DNA from 2 places in the Rhizobium sp. BK112 genome. Region 2 is predicted to be linked to the other one. Evidence: riboswitches for the same ligand, from Rfam matches in the RefSeq annotation. Region 2 holds a riboswitch; the other holds the start of a gene.
The links. Region 2 has a riboswitch for thiamine pyrophosphate ahead of FHT75_RS25735 (YkoF family thiamine/hydroxymethylpyrimidine-binding protein). Riboswitches for the same ligand answer to the same signal wherever they lie in the genome.

Region 1 (7,860 bases), on a different contig from region 2:
TAGAGAATGTTGCCGAGGCCGGGATAGTTGTAGACGACCTCCGTCACAAGCGAGCCGCCAAGGATGGTGCCGATCGCGATGGCAAGGCTGGAGACGGTTGGCAGCAGGGCGTTGCGCGCCGCGTACCAGAGCATCACATGCCGGTTGGAAAGACCCTTGGCCCGGGCCATGACGATATAGTCCTCACCGAGCAGGTTGATCATGTTGTTGCGCATGGTGACGGTGAAACCGCCGATCAGCACGGTGCAGAGCGTCACCATCGGCAGGATGCCGTGATAGGCGACGCTGCCGATATATTGCAAGCTGAAGGCCGGATCGAGTGAGGGATCGGCGGCATAACCGTTCGGAAACCAGCCGAGCGTGAAGCCGAAAATGAAGAGCACGATCAGCGAGGTGACGACGGCCGGTACCGAGGTGGCGAAGATCGCGCCTACCGAGACGACGACATCGAACCTGCTGCCGCGCCGCCAGGCGGCGACGATGCCGAGGAAGGTGCCGAGCGCGAAGCTGAAAATCGTCGCCGTTCCCATCAGGCCGACGGTCCAGAGGAGGGCATGGCCGAGCACCGACGTCACCGGCAGCGGGAAATATTTGATCGAACGGCCGAGATCGCCGGTGAAGATGCTGCCGAGATAGGTGAGGTACTGCTGCCAGAGCGGACCGTCGACGAAGCCGAAAGTGAGCTTCAGCGCCTGCAGGCTTTCCGGCGGCAATTCGGTGCCGGCGCTGGAGAACATGATCTGCACGGGATCGCCCGGCATCAGCCGGGGCAGGAAGAAATTGATCGTCGCTGCCGCGATGAAGGCTGCCATGTAGAAGACGAGGCGGCGAAGCAGGAAAGCCATGGGAACTCCGTCGTCGCGGAAGCGGCGTTTTCTACGCCGCTTCCGGAGATCATGATGCTTACTTGACCGGCTCGAGAGCGAGCAGGTTCAAGAGGCGTGCCGGATTGGTCCGCGAGATCGACGGATTGACGAAGGGGTTTTCCTTGGTCGACCACCCGGTGAAGCGCTTGGTGTTGTACTGATACCAGTTCGGATTGTTGAACACCGGAATCATCGGCATGTTTTCGGCGACGATGCGCTGCGCCTTGTTCATCGCTTCCTTCTGCTTGGCAAGGTCGGCGGTCTGGGTGAACTCGGTGACGAGTTTCTCGACCTCCGGGTTGAACCAGCGCTGCGCGGTGAAGCGGGTCTTGCCCTTGTCCGAAGCGCTGAAGGCACGCTTGTAAGGATAGTAGGGCGAGGCCGATGCCGGCAGGCTGTTGATCGCCGCATCGAAGGTGCCGTTGATGAGGTTGCCGGTCCAGACGGCTTCCTCAGGCGTTTCGATCTTGGCGTCGATGCCGACTGCCTGCATGCCCTCGACGGCGAGGTTGACGGTGTCGATCCAGTCGGTCCAGGCGCTGGGGACGATGATCGAGAAGGAAATCTTCGTGCCGTCGGGATTGTCGCGGAAGCCGTCGCCGTCCTTATCCTTGTAGCCCGCCTCGTCGAGCAGGGCCTTGGCGGCATCGGCATCATAGGTTGCGAACTTGCCGAAGTCGGCCTTGACGGACGGGTCCGCCCAGCTCTTGTAAAGCTCGCCCATCAGTCCAGGATCTTCGTTCAGCGTCGGATAGCCGTAGCCGGCGACGTCGATCATCGTCTTGCGGTCGAGCGCCATGCTGACAGCCCGGCGGAACTTCAGATCGTTGAAGGCCTTCTTGTTGTTCTCGTTCGCCGTTTCCAAGTTGAAGAGGAAGGCGACCATGCTGCTCGGCGAATACCAATAGTGGAAATGCGCCGGATCCTTGGAGACATAGACATTGTCGATATCGGGAATGAAGGAGACACCCCAGTCAAGCGTGCCGTCGGCTGTCGCGGTCAGCATCTGGTTGTTGTCGGCAAGCTGCGGGAAGCGCATGCAATCGACCTTCAGGTGCTCGTTGTCCCAGTAGTTTGGGTTGCGGCACTGGTCGTAGGTCTGGCCGGTAAAGCGCGGCACTTCCGTCAGCGGGCCACTGCCGACCGGGGTTTCGTTGGCGAAGGTGACGGGATCGGCGACATCCTTCCAGACATGTTCCGGGACGATCGGCAATTGCGAGATCTGCTCGGCGGCGAGCGAGCTCGGATTGGCGAGCGTGAAGCGCACCGTCTGGGCGTCGACCGCCTGCACATCGGTGATGAAGGTCCAGATGCTGACGAAGTCGAGCGCCGGGAACTTCTTCAGGTAATCATAGGTGAACTTGACGTCGGCTGCGGTCAGCGGCTTACCGTCAGACCATTTCAGGTTCGGGCGCAGCTTGAACTCGATGCTCTTCAGATCGTCGGAGAGCTTGAAACTTTCGGCCAGGCGATAGACCGGCTTGTTGCTGTCGAAGCGGTTGAAAATAACCAGCGGCTCGTAGATGAAGTCGAGCGTCGACTGGCGCGATGAGGTCTGGTTGAATGGGTTGAAGTTGCGAACCCAGGTCGTCGCCGGTTCGATATTCGCCGTCAGAATCGTCTGCGCCATGGCCGATCCCGAAAGCAGCGTCAGCGCGGCGGCGGCAAGAAGATATTTTTTCATGTTTTATTCCCCTTTTCTTATGCGGTGAGAGTTGACGGGCCGGTCAGGAGACCAGCGCGCTGGCAAACATGTCTTCGACTTCTGCGTGGGCGGCGCGGACATCGACTTTGAGATTGCCGAGGCGCGCCTTGCCGGCGACGATCCGCTTGAGGGCGGCTTCCGTCAGCGGACGGGCGGCCTTGGCGGCAGCTTCGCTTTCCGGAATGTCGCCGTGGCTGTGGAGCGCGATGTCGAAGCCTGCGTCGAGCACCTGTTTGACGCGTTCCGGCAAGGTACCGGAGAGCGACTCCATGAAGATGCAGTCTGATATCAGCACGCCCTCATAGCCCATGTCCTTGCGGATCACGTCGTGCATGATGGGCGAGACGGACGCCGGCAGCTCCGCGTCATAGGCCGAGTAGACGACATGGGCGACCATCGCCCAAGGCGTATCCTTCAGCGCGACGAAGGGTTTGAAATCGGTCGCGGTGAGCGTCTCGCGGCTGGCGTCGACCACCGGCCGCTCCTTGTGGGAGTCGAGCGTCGCACGGCCATGGCCGGGAATGTGCTTGATGACGGGGATATTGCCGGTCTCGAGCAGGCCATCGACCACCTCGCGGCCGAGGGCCGCGATGAAATCGGGATCAGGGCCGAAGGAGCGGGCGCCGATGACCGCGCTCGTCGTCTCGAAGACGAGGTCGAGAACGGGCGAGCAGCCGCTGGAAAGGCCGAGTTCCGTCATCATCGCGCCCATGGCCTGGGAGGAAAGGCGCAGTGCTTTTTTGCCGAGATCGAAATCGCGGCGCGCAAGTTCGGCAAACTGGCCGAAGCTGCGAAAGAGCGGCCAGGGGCCGGCATCGAGATGCTGAACGCGGCCGCCTTCCTGGTCGGTGAAGACAGGTGCGTCGTCGCGGCCGACGGCTTCGCGGAAGCGGGCGATCAGCCGCTTGGTCTGCTCCGGCTCGCGCTGATTGCGCCGGCCGACGAACAGGCCGAGCGGATTGGCGTCGCGAAAAAGGGCGAATTCATCATCCGAAATCGTGGGAGTGGGAAGGCCGACGAAAAGGGCGAGCGGGGTCGAGGACAATTCTGTAGCTCCGGGATCAGATGGTCATTTCGGCGTGCTTCTCAGCATGCCTTCGTAGATGCCCTTGTCGGGGGCGGGGATGATGGTTGCGCCTGCGGTCTTGGCGTAGAAATCGACTGGCCCGGCATCGCCGATGAAGGCATAGGCGTGGCCGAGCGTCTTCATCGTCTGCAGGCAGGCGGAGAAGAGGGCGAGCCCGATACCTTTGCCGCGCGCTTCCGGGTCGACGCCGGTCGGGCCGAAGAAGCCGCGCGCCGTCGTGTCATAGCAGGCAAAGCCGAGCAGCTTGCCGCCGTCGACGGCGATCAGGCAGGCAACCGGCTGGCGGGAGAAGGCGACGGCGACTTCGCTCGCCCAGTTCTCGCTGAACCGTTCGCGAACCCAGCTGATGATAAGATGCAGTTCCGGGGGGAGGGCCGGACGGATGGAGATGCCGACATCATCGGCTTTCCGTTTCAGGTCGGCGAGCTCAGCGGAATACAAGCTCACAAGCAGGTCTGGCACCTGTCACTCCTCCAGTTATTCCTTTATTGCGGAATGTATCCCCTTTTAGTGTTATAGATTTGGCCATCTGACCGGGCTTGTCAACAAGGTTTTTCAGAAGGTCAAAGGGACTGCCCGCACTGCAACTGCGGTTTCAACGCAAAGTAGCTGCGGAACGAAAAAACGGCCCGGGAGGGCCGGGCCGTTTCGATTGGCTGCATCTATGCCGAGCGAGCGCTTATTCGCCGTCTTTCCACAGCGCATGAAAATGCTGCACCGGACCGTGGCCGGAGCCGACGGTGAGGCTTCCGGCTGCCGCGACCGCGCCGGCGAGATATTGCTTTGCGATGGCGACCGCCTCCCGCGCCGAGGCGCCCTTGGCAAGTTCGGCGGCCAGCGCGCTGGAGAGCGTGCAGCCGGTGCCGTGCGTGTTCTTGGTCGGCACGCGCATGGCTTCGAACCAGTGCAGGCCAGCGGCGGTGGCAAGGACGTCAGGACTTTCGTCGCTATCGAGATGGCCGCCCTTGACCAGCACTGCGGCCGGGCCAAACGCCCGCAGATGTTCGGCCTGCGCCGCCATCTCGGCTCGGTTTGTCGCCACCGGCTGGTGCAGCAGTGCGGCCGCTTCCGGCAAGTTCGGGGTCAGGAGTGTCGCAAGCGGCAGCAGCCGGCGGGTCAGCACGTCGACCGCCTCAGGCGCGAGCAAGGCGGCGCCACCCTTGGCGATCATCACCGGGTCGATGACGATCGGAATGTCGCGGTGGTCAGTCAGTGCACCGGCAACGGCATCGGCGATGCCGGCATTGGCGATCATGCCGATCTTGACGGCATCGACGCGCACATCGGCAAAGACGGCATTGATCTGGTCGGCGACGAATTGCGGCGGCACCAGATGCACGCCGCTGACGCCTTGGGTGTTCTGCGCCGTCAGCGCGGTCAGCACCGCCATGCCGTAGACGCCGCGGGCGGAAAAGGCCTTGAGATCGGCCTGGATGCCGGCGCCGCCCGAGGGATCGGAGCCGGCGATGGAGAGAACGTTGCGGATCATGCGCGGGCCTTTCGAATTTCTGCGGCGATGCGGCGCGTGGCCGCTTCGGGATCCGGCGTACCGCAGATGGCGGAGACGACGGCAAGGCCCTTGGCGCCCGCAGCAAATACTTGGGCGACATGATCCGCCTTGAGGCCGCCGATCGCAACCGACGGCACCGGCGAGGCCTTTACCAGCGTGGCAAGACCGTCAAAACCGATCGGCTGCTTGTGATCGGCCTTGGTCGGCGTCGCAAACACCGGCCCGACGCCGGTATAATCGACCAGATCCGGATCGACGGCGGCGGCAAGCGCCGCGGTCTCGACCGAGAGGCCAAGGATCATGGCAGGGCCGATCATCGTCCGCGCCGTGCGCGCGTCCATATCCTCCTGGCCGATATGCAGACCGTCGGCGCCGATGGCGATTGCCGCCTCGACATCGTCGTTGACGACGAGCAGGGCGCCGGTCCCGACAAGCGCCTGTTTCAAGGCGCGACCGGTCTCGATCATCCCGGCGGTGCCGGCATGTTTGTCACGCAGTTGCACCATCGTCGCGCCGCCGGCAACGGCAAGGCGCGCCGTTTCCACCATGCCGATCCCCGCGCAGAGATCGGGGTCGAGGACGAGATAGAGCGAAAGGTCGAAAGCCTTCATGCCGCCGATATCCTCGCCCTGGCGTCAAGCGTTTCGGCGTCGAGCGCTGCCAGCGCATCGAGGAAGCGCCAGGAGAAGGAGCCGGGGCCGGCGGCGCCGAGTGTCGCGTCTTCGCCGGCGATGGCGAAGGTCGAAAGGGCGGCGACCGTGGCGCCGAAAATGTCCTCGGGCGCCGTTGCCGCAAAGGCGCCGACGAGGCAGGTGAGCGAGCAGCCGAGCGCGGTGACTTGCGGCATCAAGGCCGATCCGCCTTCGATGCGCACGGCCCGCTCGCCGTCGGTGACGAAATCCACGGCGCCGGTCACGGCGACGACCGCCCGCTGACGCTCGGCGAGCCATCGCGCCGAACCTTCCGCCTGCTCGACCGGGTCGCGGCTGTCGACGCCCTGGCCGCGGCTCTCTCCACCGGCCAGCGCGATGATTTCGGAAGCGTTGCCGCGGATGATGGTCGGATGCAGCGCCAGGAGATCGGCGACGGCGTTGCGGCGGAAGGCCGTTGCATAATGGGCGACCGGGTCGAGCACCCAGGGCTTGCCGGCCGAGGCCGCCGTCTTCGCCGCCGCCTGCATGCCGTCGATCCATTGCGTCGACAGCGTGCCGATATTGATGGTCAGCGCACTGGCGATCCCGGCGAATTCGCCGGCTTCTTCCGCGGCATGCACCATGGCGGGCGAGGCGCCCGCGGCAAGCAGAACATTTGCGGCGATGTTCATGGCGACGTAATTGGTGATGCACTGAACGAGCGGCGGCTTCTCGCGCATCGCCTTCAGCATCGCTCCGGGTGTGGTCTTGGTCTGCATATGGCCCCTTTCAGGCGGGGGCGGCCACGGGGCGGTTCGTGCGGGCGATGCCGCGACCCCGAGCGACTCCCTCCGCCGGCATTATCCGGTTCAGGTTCGAAGGGTGCTTCTCAGCCCGTCTGTCGACGAACGCCCCTGTCTCTCATCGCGTTTCTTTTCGCAGAGAACGGGGCTGATGTCACCTCGAAAATGACAATCATGCGACCGACGCGGCGCGCGATGGCTATGGATGATTTATGGGTCGGGATCGCCTTTCATGAAGGACGAGAGATCGCCGCCGATTCGGGTCTTGACCAGGTTTTCCCGAAAGTCGTCTGCCGGTTCTCTTCCGGGTTGGCCGAGTCCTTGCCTTTTCGCCATGCGGCTATCCTCTCCTTTTTCAAAAGGAATAACCGCAGCAACCGTGGGTGCAATCAATTTCTAAAATACATCTTCGTCTTTGTGAGGGGTTGGCTGCCAGCATTGGTGAGGGTGCTGATGCGGGAAAGCAGTCTTTTCTTTGAAAGAATGAAGTTCATCTTCCCAAGACTTTTCTGCATTTGGAATAGCGCGAAGTTATTCATCCTATCCGTTCATCGATGGAATTTTTCAATGTAGCCGAGCACGAGAACAGCTTCGCGTAAGTTGCGTGTCGTCTCATCGCCTCGCCATTCAGTTTTATTCCGGCTGTCGAGATTTGGTGGCGATTTCGTTGCGGTAAGCCTCTCCCAGGGCGTGGAATCAAACTCCCAGAACGCGAAGTAAATATCTAACGGAAACTTTACCGTGCTGACACGCTTAGGTTGACCAAACGATGGATTGTAGCGATATGACTTTACACGCCAATAAAATCTTCCTGAAGTTGTATTTTCAATGAGAAAATTTTTGAAAGCCGATATGAAGTGGGGCCTCCAGACAGTCGCCTCCGTTCTGATATTCATCGCTTGGGCGAATCCTTCTTTTTCGCAATCTGCTGTTCCTGCCGATCAGGGAGCGGGGCAGGTGCAGGCGCCGCCGATAAAATCCCAGAAATTCGACGACTGGTATTATCGCTGCTCGGGTTCTGAAGGCACCGAGGCCTGCGAAGTCGCCCAGATCGCGCAAGTCGCCAAAGATGGCGAGAACGTCAATGTCCTGACGCTGGCGATCGCAGCTGCGCCGGCCGGGTCCCAAGGCAAGGGCGAGAAGGGCGGGGGCGAGAAGGGCAAGGGCGAGAAAGGCAAGCCGGGGCTGACGCTGACCGCTCTGCTGCCGCTCAACGTCTTCCTGCCCTCGGGCCTGTCGATCAAGGCCGACGGCAAG
Region 2 (7,860 bases):
CGATCAAGGGCTTCAAGGGCCTCGTTAACGGCGAATATGATCACCTGCCGGAATCTGCCTTCTATATGGTCGGATCGATGGAAGAAGCGGTCGAAAAGGCCAAGAAGCTCACAGCTGCTTAATGAGCGACGCGCTGGACGAGATATTCTGCTGCGACTCCCTGAAAGGGGTCGTGGCGGATCTTCCGGAACCAGCCGCGCCGACTATCTATCGCGCCGATAACGGCGTGCTGATGATGGTGGTGGGTCTGGTCCAGAGCGAGGAAGGCCTCGGTTATCTCGACCAAGCGATAATGCACTGCCCGTTCTGCGGGACCAAATTGCAAGATGCGAAAGCCATAGCCGAGAAGGTAAGTCACTGATGGCTGACAATTTCAACTTTGAGCTCGTTTCGCCGGAGCGTCTGCTGTTGTCGGAGATGGTGACCGAGGTGGTCATTCCCGCGACTGAAGGCGAGATGACGGTCATGGCGAATCATGCGCCGACGATGACGACGATCAAGCCGGGTGTCGTGAGCGTGCGTTCGGCCTCCGGCAAGAAGCAGGACTATGTGGTGTTCGGCGGTTTTGCCGATATCCTGCCGACCGGTTGCACATTGCTTGCCGAATCCGCGGTTCCGGTCGAGGAACTCCACAAGGACGAGCTGACCCGCCGCATCGAGGCTGCCCGCCAGGAGCTCGAGCATGCCGAGCTGCACGAGCACAAGTCGAAGCTCGAGCATTTCATCATGGAACTGACGCATCTGAGCGGCATCGTCCAACAGGATTGATCGCCATCGACTGCGACGATCAAGGGCGGCTGCAACAGCCGCCCTTTTTTGTGCCTGTTCAGCTGTCGCGATAGCGCGGGCGGCTTGAAATGAAGAAGCGGCCCGATGGGGCCGCTTTGCCGATGTGTACCGAGTGGCCGGCTTCGGCTCAGAAGCCGGTGCCGCCGCGTAGCTCGATGGCAATCGTCTTGAACAATATCTTCAAGTCGAGCAGCAGGCTGAAATTCCTGACATAATAGATATCGCAGGCAATGCGGGCGCGGGCTTCCAGCCGTCGCGCCGTCGGGCCGCGCCAGCCGCGCGTCTGCGCAAGACCGGTGATGCCGGGACGCATGATGTGGCGGTGATGATAGTCCGGCACCAGTTCTTCGTAGAGCCGGCCGGCTGCCCGCATGTTGATGGCATGGCAGCGCGGGCCGACCAGCGACATGTCGCCCCTGATGACATTGAAGAGCTGCGGCAGCTCGTCGATATTGGTCTTGCGGAGCACCGCGCCGATGCCGGTCACTCGGCTGTCACCCTTGACGGTCTGTTGAACGCCGCTGGGATCACAAGCTTCCGCGCGCATCGATCGGAATTTGAAGATCGTGATCTTCCGGCCGTTCAGCCCCCAGCGGATTTGGCGGAAAAACACCGGACCGCCATCATCGAGTTTGATGAAAAGAGCGATTGCCAGAAAAATCGGCGCCAGCACGACGAGGGCGCTGAGTGAGGCGACGATGTCGATCAACCGCTTCACGCTCAGTCGCACAGCCATTTTTCTTTCGACAGGGGAAAAGCTATCCGGCTGGCGAATATTGGAGTTCGCGATAACCAGGGTCTTGGTTTTGTCCTGACGCTGAGACGGATCGAAGCGTGAATTCGTCTTCGAAGTAAAAGCATTCATTACGCAAGGTCCACAAGTTTAGATGCGATACTGAACAGCAAGGAGACAGATACATGGTCACGTATCGTTTGTCATCGGTATAAATAAGAATTCCGTAACCCTAAAGACACCAAAAATGGGAGTATTTCGCGTTAACCTTAATGCCTGTAGTTGCGCTATCCGGAAACTTATACTTTGAAAGGAGTAGCCCGATTGGATTGGCGAGCTGTCAGCCGGTTTCCGAAATCGATCGCCGGTTTCTCCAGCAGATGGTAGCTGAGGCTTGCTACCAGAAGGATAAGCGCTGCCGCCAGTCCGCAAGACTGCAGCCAGCCGGTCACAACATTTTCCGAGGAAGCGCCGAACGAGCCCGGGTCGAGCTTCTGGATCAATAGCAGGATAATCTCCTGCCAGATATAGATGCCGAAGGAGATCTTCGCGACGTAGCGGACAGGCGCGTTGTCGAGCAGCCTGCCCAACCGTTGCGAATGGCTGAGCGAAACGAGGGCCGCCCCGACCGCCAGCGGGAAGACCGGAAAGCCATAGGGGATTTCGAGCCAGCCGTAACCCTCGGCGGAGCCGCCGGGCGATATCACGAGGCGGTAGCCGGCAATGGCGAGGGCGAGAAGCGCTGCGGCATCGAACCAGGAAGAGCGTCTTCGTGGGAGCATGGTCTCGAGGCCGGCGGCGAGCGCACCGAGCGCGAAGACGGCGAAGAAGCCGATCGGATTATATCTCGGCATCCATTCCTTCGCCCCACCCTGCAGGCCGTACTGCCAACCGCGTCCGATGTCGCCGAGCGGAAACAGGGTGAGGATCAGCAGATGGGCCAGGAGTACGCCTGTGATGACGCATAGCCAGGCGAAGCGCGCAAGCAGCGGGCGTTGTCTCAGGATGGGCAAACGAAACAGCAGGAGAAAGCAGACCGGCAGGAGCACATAGCTGGTGACCTCGAAGGGAATGGACCAGAGCGGCCCGTCGGCTTCGACAGGAAAGAAGGTGCGCCAGTGCCACTGGCTCATGAACAGCAGCCCGGAGACATAGCGGAGTGCAAGCTCCGGTGTCAGCGGCAGGGCAAGCAGCGTCAGGCTGAGGGCGAAGCTGATGGTGGCGGCAACCCAGAAGCCCGGAGCGATGCGCGCTGCCCTGCGGATCGTGTAATGCCGCAGGCTCGGCAGGTTGCTGCCCGCGTCGAGCGCGCGCCAGAAGGGATGGGCAAGAAGAAAGCCGCTGAGCACAAAGAACACGGCAACGCCGAAATTGCCGAAGCGGAGGACATGTGCGGTCGGTCCGAGTTCGTCGGGGATTCTGCGCATATCCAGCCGCAGCGCGAAGTGGTGGGCAAGCACCAGCAGACAGGCCGTCGCGCGCAGAAAGTCCGCTCCGGCCAGTCTCTCCTGTTGTCGCATCCTATCCCCCGCCTTGCCTAGCGCATCGGCCCGAAAATCGGAATCGATTTTCGGAAAGCACGATGCCTAAATTCTAAGTGTTAGAGCGTCCTTTGCGCATCCGAAAGGACGCGCGGCGCTCTAAAGCATGATGCCGAAAAGTGTGAGCGGTTTTCGCACGACATCATGCTCCGGGTCTCGGACTTTGCAGCGGAAAGCCGCGACGGGCAAGGCAGGCGTTGGGCTCAGTCGAGAAGTTCGTTGGTATAATAGGTGGAAAAGTCCGGCTTCTCCTTGAGTGCGGCGCCATTGGCGTCGACCAGAATCCCATTCTCGAGCAGGAAGCCGCCGAGGGCTTCGGCCTTTGCCGGATCGAGCTTACCGATCACGCCGGCCTCGGATTTCAGGAAGTGCCCCTCGATCAATGCCTTCTGAGACGCCTTTACCAGTTCCGTATTCATCAGTGCGCCATTGCTTCCAGAGATCAGCAGATCGCAGGCTTCGTCGGGATGGTCGACGGAATAGGCATAACCCTGGCGCGTGGCCTGGATGAAGGCGCGGGCGTGTTCCCGGTTTGCCGAGAGATAGGCGTCGCTGGAGACGATGACCGTCGTCTGCTCGTCCGGAATGCCATAATCGGAATAGTGGAAGCGGCCGATCTTCCGGTTCTCCAGTTCGGCGGCTATGCCTTCCCAGGTGTAGATCTCCAGCGTGAAATCGATCGAGCCATTGTCCAGCGCCTCGTAAGCGGAGGTGCCGAGGGTGACGGTCTTGACGTCGCCCTTGCCGCCGTCATTGCGGATCATTGCGGAGATCAGCGCGCTCTCCCAGGTGCCGCCAAAGCCGCCATAGGTCTTGCCGTCGAGGTCTTTCGGGCTCTTGATGTCGTCGCGTCCGCCCTTGAAGATCAGGCGTGCGGTTTCTGTCTGGACGACGCCGTAGACCATCTTCACGTCACCGCCGCCGGCGCGCTGCGTGAGGGTCTCGATCTCACTGCTGATGCCGAAATCGGCAACGCCGTTCGACACCAGTGTTCCGGCGCTGGTATCGGTGAAGGGAAGGATCTCGACATCGAGTCCGGCATCGGCGTAGAAGCCCTTCGCCTTGGCGACATAGATGCCGATATGGTTGGTGTTGGGCGTCCAGTCGAGCGCGATGCGAACCTTTGCGGGCGCCGATTGGGCGAAGGCGGTGCGGCCGGCAAGGCTTGCCGCGATGGCGGCGAAAATCGTCTGGCGGCGGGTGAGAAGCAGCATGGTGACCTCCTCAGGTCTCTAGAGCATGATGCCGAAAAGTGTCGGCGGTTTCGGACGACATCATGCTCTAACTCTATAAATTAGAACAGCGATTCAGATTTTGGGCCGACCGGCCTAAAATCATCCTGTTCTTGCGGATGAAGCAGGGTTTGCAGGATTTCGGTTTCGATCGCCTGGGCCGCCGGCGAGCCGAGGTCGGCGATGCTTCTCGGACGGGGCAGGGGAACGCGGAATTCGCGGATGATACGCGCCGGACGGGCCGAAAGCACGTAGATCCGGTCGGAGAGGAACACGGCCTCGCGAACGTCATGGGTGATCAGCAGCGCCGTCCAGCGGTGCTCGGTCCACATGCCCTGCAGCCATTCCTGGATCTGCGTGCGCGTCAGCGCGTCGAGCGCGCCGAAGGGCTCGTCGAGCAGCAGCATGTCCTGCGTCTGGACGACGGTGCGCAGCAGTGCGGCGCGCTGGCGCATGCCGCCGGATAGTTCGGAAGGATAGTGGTGTTCGAAGCCGGAAAGGCCGAAGCTCTCGAACAAAGGCGCGACGGCGGCGCGGGCCGCGCGGCGGCTCATGCCTTTCACCTCGAGGCCGAGTGCCGCATTGTCGATGATCCGGCGCCAGGGCATCAGCGCATCGCGCTGCGGCATGAAGGCGAAGGAATGCGGTGCCTGTTCCAGCGGCACGCCGTTGAAAAGCATGGTGCCGGAATCGGGTCGAAGCGCCTGTGTCAGCAGCCGCAGCACCGTCGATTTTCCGGAGCCGGACGGTCCGACGATCGAAACGAACTCGCCGTCTGCGACGGCGAGCGAAATGTCGCCCAGCACCTTCATGCCGTCGAAGGACTTCGAGATACTACCGAGTTCAACCATTGTATCGCTCATCGGCGCCGCTCCCCGGTTGGCTGCCAGGGCATGACGAGGCGCTGGATCAACAGCGTCAGCCCGAAGAGGCCGAGCGTGAGCACGGCGCTGACGACGACGGCGGCGAGCACGAGATCGGGACGGAAATTGTTCTTGGCGTTGAGGATATAGATGCCGAGGCCGCGGGCGGCGCCGGCATATTCGGCAAAAATCGCGCCAACGACGGCATAGGTGATCGAGATTCTGAGGCCGGCGAAGAAATAGGGCAGCGAGGAGGGAAGCCGGGCCAGGCAGAAAATCCGCCAGCGACTCGCCTTCATCGAATTCAGCAATTCGGCGATGTCGCGGTCGGTCGATTCATAGCCCTGCAGCAGGGCGACGAGCAGCGGAAAGAAGGTGACGAGCGCCACCAGCAACACTTTCGGCAGCAGGCCGAAGCCGAACCAGAGGACGACGAGGGGCGCGATCGCCACCAGCGGCAGGGTCTGGCTGGCGATGAAGATCGGCAGCAATGCCCGGCGCATGAAGGGCACGAAATCCATGAGGATCGAGGCTACGAAGGCGAAAGCCAGCGACAGCGCGAAACCTCCAAGCGTCGCGCCGAGCGTCGGCCAGGTGTTTGATATCAGCGCCTCGCGGTTCAGCCAGCCCTGGATGACGATGCGCGACGGCGCCGGCAGGATGGAGGGCTTGATCCCGGAAAGATCGACATAGAGTTCCCATGCCGCCAAAAAGGCGCAGCCGGCGAGCAGGGCAGGTATGCCCCGGTAGAGAGCGGCGCGGAGCGCGGCAAGGCGCGAACCCAGTGGTGGTAGCGGTGTCATCGGCGTTCGATTTCAGGCTTTCGTCGGGCACTGCATAATTCCTTAAATCGGAATCGATTTAAGGATAAAATTATGCAGCAATTTAAAGTGTTACAGCGTCCTTTGCGCGTCTGAAAAGACGCGCGGCGCTGTATTGGCTGACACCGTGATATCGAGGGTCACATGCCCCTCGGGGTCACCGAAGCGATAGAAGGCCTCACGAATGGTTGCGAAGACGGCGCCGGCATCGCCAGAAAGCCTGGTGCAGAAATTCTTGGCGCGGTCGAAAGTGCCGGAGCGTTTGAGAAAGTCGATGCAGCCATAGATCTCGTCCATATGGGTGCCGGTTCCCATGACGTAGAGCGAGAATTGGGCAGCGGTCGGCTGTCCGGTCTCGGCGGTGATTTCAACGGCGGCAAGGGCGGCCGCTATACGGTCAGCAAGCGGCTCTGCCTGGCCGGAGGAGGGGTTGACGCCGCAGATGGCCTCGTCGGGCTCACCGGGGCAGCCGCGTGAGACGGCGGCGGACAGCACGCAATGTTCGCCGGTCTTTGCGGCGGTGACGAAAAGATCGTGCATGGCGGCGAAAAGAATGTCAGGCGGGCCGACCAGCAGCGTAGAGATGTCATCGGTCTCGATGCGCAGCCGGTCGCGATAGGGATCGAGCGCCTTGACGGCATCGAGAATGATGCCGACGAAATCGCCGGACATCGGATAGAGTGACACTTGTGCGCCTGAAAACATCTGAACCTCGCTCCGCTGGCATTACCCAGATCAGCTTTGAAGGGTCCAGAGGCTTGCACCTCACATCTCAGCCCCGGCAATACGGAGCTCCCCCGTTAATGGCGCGGAAACTATCACCGGGGTTTTCTCCCCGCAACTGCAAAGTTGCGAACCCGTCCATGCGGTCGGGATGAGCCTGCCATGCCCGGTATCGCCTGATATGCCTTACTGTTGAGAACACCCGGACGGAGGTCCTGCCCGGGTGTCCCTCGAGGTTCCGTACCTGCCGGGAACGGAACCGGAGCTTGCTGCCTCAGGCGGCGATGTCGGCATAGGGGCAATCGCTGCGGGCAGTGACGAGCGCCCGTGTCCACCATTCCAGCCTCGCCATCATCCGGTCGAGCAGACGCATCGCGTCGGTGGGATTGTCGAGCCGTCCCTCGGTGTCGAAGCGGTTCCAAGGTGCTGTAAAGCTCACCGAATCGCGGATCGTGACCGCGTGGAGTTCGGCAAAGACGAGGCGCAGCTGTTCGACGGCGCGCAGGCCGCCCGATATGCCGCCATAGGAAACGAAGGCGACAGGTTTGCCCTGCCAGGGCTCGAAGAAGAAATCGATGATCGACTTCAGCGAGGCCGTGAAGCTGTGATTGTATTCCGGGGTGACGATGATGAAGGCGTCGGCCATGCCAAGCCGCCCGGCGAGCCTGTCGATTTCGGGGTGTGCCACGTCACGGCTTACCGGCAGCGCGAAATCGAGCGGGTCGATGATGTCGATATCAAATTGCGGGAAGCGGACGAGCTCCTGCGTCAGCCATTTGACCACCCGGTCGCAGATGCGGCCCTCTCTCGTGCTGCCATAGATGACCGCCAGCCTGGTGGGTGTTTTCATGCGTTGCTCCTTGTCGCGATTGGACTTTACGATTATCGAAGCACGGGTTATAAAACCTTAACTAATATTGAGGTCAAGAGCCGATGGATACGATTCCTGCAACGCCGCTCGGCAGACTTCTGACGGTTGGCGAAGTGGCGGAGCGCAGCGGCCTTGCCGTCTCGGCGCTGCATTTCTACGAGACCAAGGGGCTGATCTCGAGCATCCGGTCCCGCGGCAACCAGCGGCGATACGGCCGTGACGTGCTGCGCCGGCTTGGCATCATCAAGGTGGCGCAGCGTGTCGGCATTCCGCTTTCGGAAATCCAG

Region 1: another riboswitch for thiamine pyrophosphate. It lies ahead of thiM (hydroxyethylthiazole kinase); the one in region 2 lies ahead of FHT75_RS25735 (YkoF family thiamine/hydroxymethylpyrimidine-binding protein).

What each region holds. Positions count from the first base shown of each region.
Region 1 is NZ_JACHYZ010000003.1:360,140-367,999, reverse strand. It holds gene FHT75_RS11165 (ABC transporter permease) at 1-845, opposite strand, end outside; gene FHT75_RS11160 (ABC transporter substrate-binding protein) at 904-2,550, opposite strand; gene FHT75_RS11155 (glycoside hydrolase family 3 N-terminal domain-containing protein) at 2,594-3,616, opposite strand; gene FHT75_RS11150 (GNAT family N-acetyltransferase) at 3,641-4,120, opposite strand; gene thiD (bifunctional hydroxymethylpyrimidine kinase/phosphomethylpyrimidine kinase) at 4,338-5,147, opposite strand; gene thiE (thiamine phosphate synthase) at 5,144-5,779, opposite strand; gene thiM (hydroxyethylthiazole kinase) at 5,776-6,579, opposite strand; TPP riboswitch at 6,630-6,726, opposite strand; gene FHT75_RS11130 (hypothetical protein) at 6,799-7,176, shown strand; gene FHT75_RS11125 (invasion associated locus B family protein) at 7,432-7,860, shown strand, end outside.
Region 2 is NZ_JACHYZ010000010.1:247,517-255,376, forward strand. It holds gene atpD (F0F1 ATP synthase subunit beta) at 1-122, shown strand, start outside; gene FHT75_RS25700 (hypothetical protein) at 122-361, shown strand; gene FHT75_RS25705 (F0F1 ATP synthase subunit epsilon) at 361-768, shown strand; gene FHT75_RS25710 (sugar transferase) at 917-1,654, opposite strand; gene FHT75_RS25715 (acyltransferase family protein) at 1,822-3,042, opposite strand; gene FHT75_RS25720 (ABC transporter substrate-binding protein) at 3,267-4,277, opposite strand; gene FHT75_RS25725 (ABC transporter ATP-binding protein) at 4,358-5,158, opposite strand; gene FHT75_RS25730 (ABC transporter permease) at 5,155-5,961, opposite strand; gene FHT75_RS25735 (YkoF family thiamine/hydroxymethylpyrimidine-binding protein) at 6,052-6,684, opposite strand; TPP riboswitch at 6,675-6,788, opposite strand; gene FHT75_RS25740 (NADPH-dependent FMN reductase) at 6,977-7,552, opposite strand; gene soxR (redox-sensitive transcriptional activator SoxR) at 7,636-7,860, shown strand, end outside.